Regions from separate parts of the Micromonospora sp. LOL_013 genome, predicted to be linked through region 1. Evidence: riboswitches for the same ligand, from Rfam matches in the RefSeq annotation. Region 1 holds a riboswitch; the other holds the start of a gene.
What was found. Region 1 has a riboswitch for cobalamin ahead of cobN (cobaltochelatase subunit CobN). Riboswitches for the same ligand answer to the same signal wherever they lie in the genome.
Positions count from the first base shown of each region.

Region 2: linked by a shared signal. The riboswitch ahead of ACFHWS_RS27330 (ribonucleoside-diphosphate reductase subunit alpha) and the one ahead of cobN (cobaltochelatase subunit CobN) in region 1 are both predicted to bind cobalamin.

Region 1 covers NZ_JBHMIQ010000017.1:80,977-83,173, forward strand. Annotated here, with positions in the region: gene cobN (cobaltochelatase subunit CobN) at 1-912, opposite strand, end outside; cobalamin riboswitch at 969-1,094, opposite strand; gene ACFHWS_RS13540 (precorrin-3B synthase) at 1,211-2,197, shown strand, end outside.
Region 2 covers NZ_JBHMIQ010000060.1:12,680-14,876, reverse strand. Annotated here, with positions in the region: gene ACFHWS_RS27335 (DUF1702 family protein) at 1-530, shown strand, start outside; cobalamin riboswitch at 685-895, shown strand; gene ACFHWS_RS27330 (ribonucleoside-diphosphate reductase subunit alpha) at 1,036-2,197, shown strand, end outside.

The DNA.
Region 1 (2,197 bases):
GTCGGCCACGTACACCGACAGGCCGTCGGCGTCGATCTCCTTGAACGAGAACGGCACGGTGATCAGCCGGCCGTCGAACTCCGGGATGGCAACCTGGGTCGCTGCGTCCAAAGGGGATAGTCCGTCGTCGGTGGCCGCCCAGGTCTGCCGGGAGCTGGTCAGGCAGAGTCCCTGCAGGATCGGCACGTCCAGCTCGGCGAGAGCCCCGACGTCCCAGGCGTCGTCGTCGCCTCCGGCGCCGACGGTCGCCGGTCGGGTCCCGCCGGCGGCCAGCACGGTCACCACCAGGGCATCGGCCTGACCCAGGGTGGCCAGCAGCTGCGGGTCGGCCGAGCGCAGCGACGAGCAGTAGACCGGCAGCGCCCGACCGCCGGCGGCGTCGACCGCGTCGCACAGCGCGTGCACGAAGCCGGTGTTGCCGGCCAGGTGGTGGGCCCGGTAGTAGAGCACCGCCACGGTCGGCCGGCCCGGTCCGGCCGGCGTCGCCGCGCGCTCCAGCACACCCCACTCCGGTGCCGGCCGCGGCGCGGCGAAACCGTGCCCGGTGAGCAGCACCGTGTCGGACAGGAAGCGGTGCAGTTCGGCGAGGTTCGGTGGGCCGCCGTGGGCCAGGTAGGCGTGCGCCTCGGCGGCCACCCCGGCGGGTACGGTGGACAGCTCCATCAGGGCGGCGTCCGGGGCCTGCTCGCCGCTGAGCACCACCACCGGACGGGGTCCGGCCAGCAGCGCGTCCAGCCCGTCCGGCCAGGCCCGGCGGCCGCCGAGTAGCCGGACCACCACGAGGTCGACGCCGGCCAGCAGCGGCGGAAGGTCGTCGACCGACAGTCGGGCCGGGTTTGCCAGGCGCCAGTCGGCACCGCTGGCCCGTCCACTCAGCAGATCAGTATCTGAAGTGGACAAAAGTAGCATCATCGGACGCCCGGTCCTCCCTCGGGGTCCGCGCCCCGGGTCGTCGGTCGCGGCGACCGGAGTCTCCTGGCTCCCGGATCAACGCTCGCCCCGGCCTTCCGGCCCGTGAGGGACCGTGGCCGTCGGTGGGGTCTGCTCCCCGGTGACAGTGGCGGGACCGCACCGGATTCACACCGGACTTCCTCCGCTTGTCGCCGCGTCTGGCTACGAACACTTTCACGACCGGCGGACGTTTCGTCAAGGTGTGATGTATTCGCCGTGCGGCGGCCGCCGTCCGGGGACGACCCGTAGTATCCGCCGGGTGCCCGCCTTGCCATCGCCGCCCGCCCGGGGCGCACCCGATGCCTGCCCCGGCGCCCTGCAACTGCACCCGGCAGCCGACGGCCTGCTGGCCCGGATCCGCTGCCCCGGAGGGCTGCTCACCGCCGTCCAGTTGCGGCTGCTGGCCGCCGTCGCCCGTGACCACGGTGATGGACATCTCGAACTGACCAGCCGGGCGAACGTCCAGGTGCGCGCGGTCGCGGCCGCCGCCACCGGACCGCTCGCCGCCCGGCTGCGTGCGGCCGGGCTGCTGCCGTCGACCGCGCACGAACGGGTCCGCAATATCCTCGGCTCCGCCCTCGCCGACATCGACACCCCGGCGGCCTGGGACGTCGGGGCGCAGGTCCGCGCCCTCGATACGGCGATCTGCGCGGAGCCGGACCTGGCCCGGCTCTCCGGGCGGTTCCTCTTCGCTATCGACGACGGCCGAGGCGACACCGTAGCGGCCCGAGCCGACGTCGGTCTGCTGCCCGGCCCGGACGACGAGGTGACCGTGCTGCTCGCCGGTGGCGACCACGGGCTGCGGGCCCGGCCCGCCGACGCGGTACGGGTCGCGGTCGCCGCCGCCCGTGCCTTCCTCGACGATCCGGACGCAGCGGCGGGCAGCGCGTGGCGCCTCGATGACCTGACTCCGGCAGCGCTGGACCGAGTCGTGATCCGGGCCGGCACCGCACCCGGGGTACGGCGTACCGCGCGGCGGTGGCAACCACTGACGCCGGCCGGCGGTCCCGTTGCGCCGGTCGGGGTGCGACACCGTCCCGACGGCGACTTCGCTCTCGTCGTGGCGGTCCCGTTGGGACGCTTGACAGTCGACCAGGTCGACCTGCTCACGGCCGCCTCGCCGCAGTTGAGGATCACGCCGTGGCGGGGGGTGGTACTGCCCCGGGTCACTGACCCCGCCGGTTGGGCGGACCGGCTCGCCCGCGCCGGGCTGGTCACCGACCCCGACTCGCCGTGGCTCGGAGTG
Region 2 (2,197 bases), on a different contig from region 1:
TTCACCGGGCGACCCTCGACCCGATCAGGCATGTTCGCCAGCAGTACCGGGCCGACGTGGCGGGATGGCCGCACGGAGACTTCCGGCACTACCTGGATCGCGCGCTTGACCAAGGCACCGGCCGGGCGATGTGGTTCGTGGAGGGTGCCGACGTCGATCGGGTGATCGCGACCGTCGGGCGGTTCCCGGCCGACCGTCACGACGATCTGGTCAGCGGCGTCGGTTACGCGGCGACCTACACCGGCGGGGTGAGTGAGCCGGCGCTGCGTCGGCTGTGGCAACTCAGCGGCGAGCATCGCTCCTTCCTGGCTCAGGGCGCGGCTTTCGCCGCGCTGGCTCGCGACCGGGCAGGGCTGGTCAACGCGCACACGCGGACGGCGGTGGCCGTGCTGTGCGGCACCAGCGTCGAACAGGCGGCCGACATCGCTGAACGATCGGAGACCGATCTGTCACCGGACGGTGCGCTGCCGAGTTACGAGGTCTGGCGACAGCGGATCGCTGACCGGTTCACCTCCCGCAGCCGTCGCTAGTACCCCGACGAGGAGGGTGCCGAGCACCGCCCCGGACAGGCCCCATAGCACGCTTCTCACCCGACGGTTCCTCCTCCGCGTACCCGGTGCGACCCGACGCCGCGACACGCCGAACACAGTATCTGGTGTTGCGTCTTCTAGCTTGCTCCCATATATGGTGTACCCCGCAGCTGGTTCGGCCGCCCCTCGGTGGTGGTCGAGGCAAGAGGGAACCCGGTGTGAGTCCGGGACTGCCCCGCAGCGGTGAGTGGGAACGACCGCCGTCACCAAGCACTGGACCCGCGGCGGGTCCGGGAAGCGACGGCCAGTAGGTACAAGCACGACGCCCACGAGTCCGAAGACCTGCCAGCGTGCCGCACGCGTCGCGTGCGGTGGTCGAAGGCCGCGCGGGACGGCCGACGCCGACGACCGGTCCACACCGGCGGAGCAGACCGCCAGGTGGGCGACCGGTGGCGTCCTCCCCGTGTGTCCGTCGACCGGTGGACAGGCACGACAAGGGGAACCGATGCAGGTACGCAAGCGCAACGGCGACACCGAACCGGTGGACGTCAACAAGATCGTCAAGGCGGTCGAACACTGGGTCGCCGACCTGGCCGAGGTCGACCCGCTGCGGGTGGCGACCCGGACGATCAGCGGACTGTACGACGGGGCGACAACCGCCGAGCTGGACAAACTGTCCATCCAGACGGCGGCGGAGCTGATCGGCGAGGAGCCGCAGTACTCGAAACTGGCGGCCCGGCTGCTCGCCGCCTACGTGGACAAGGAGGTCCGCGGCCAGCAGGTGGCCAGCTTCAGCCAGTCCATCCGCTACGCCCACGGCCTAGGGCTGATCGGCGACGACACCGCCGCGTTCGTGGCCCGCAACGCCCGCAAACTCGACGACGCCGTCGACGGCGACGGCGACGGCGACCTGCGCTTCGAGTACTTCGGGCTGCGTACGGTGGCCGACCGCTACCTGCTGCGGCATCCGCAGACCCGGCTGGTGGTGGAGACGCCACAGTACTGGCTGCTGCGGGTGGCATGCGGGCTGTCCCAGACGCCGGCCGAGGCGGTCGACTTCTACCGGCTGATCTCCAGCCTGGCCTATCTGCCCAGCTCACCGACCCTGTTCAACTCGGGCACCCGGCACACCCAGATGTCGTCGTGCTTCCTGGTCGACTCGCCGCGCGACGAGCTCGACTCCATCTACGAGCGCTACCACCAGGTGGCGAAGCTGTCGAAGTTCTCCGGCGGGATCGGCATCTCCTGGTCGCGGATCCGTGGCCGGGGCGCGCTGATCCGGGGCACCAACGGCAGGTCGAACGGCATCGTGCCGTTCCTCAAGACGCTCGACGCCGGGGTCGCGGCGGTCAACCAGGGTGGCCGCCGCAAGGGCGCCGCCTGCGTCTACCTGGAGCCGTGGCATCCGGACGTCGAGGAGTTCCTGGAGCTGCGGGACAATACCGGTGAGGACGCCCGGCGTACCCACAACCTGAACCTGGCCAACTGGATCCCGGACGAGTTCATGCGCCGGGTCGAGGCGGACGCCGACTGGTCGCTGATCGACCCGTCCGACGCACCGGAGCTGCCCGACCTGTTCGGCGAGGCGTTCGACGAGGCGTACCGGGCGGCGGAGAAGAAGGCGGTCCGGACGGTCAAGGCCCGCGACCTGTACGGGCGGATGATGC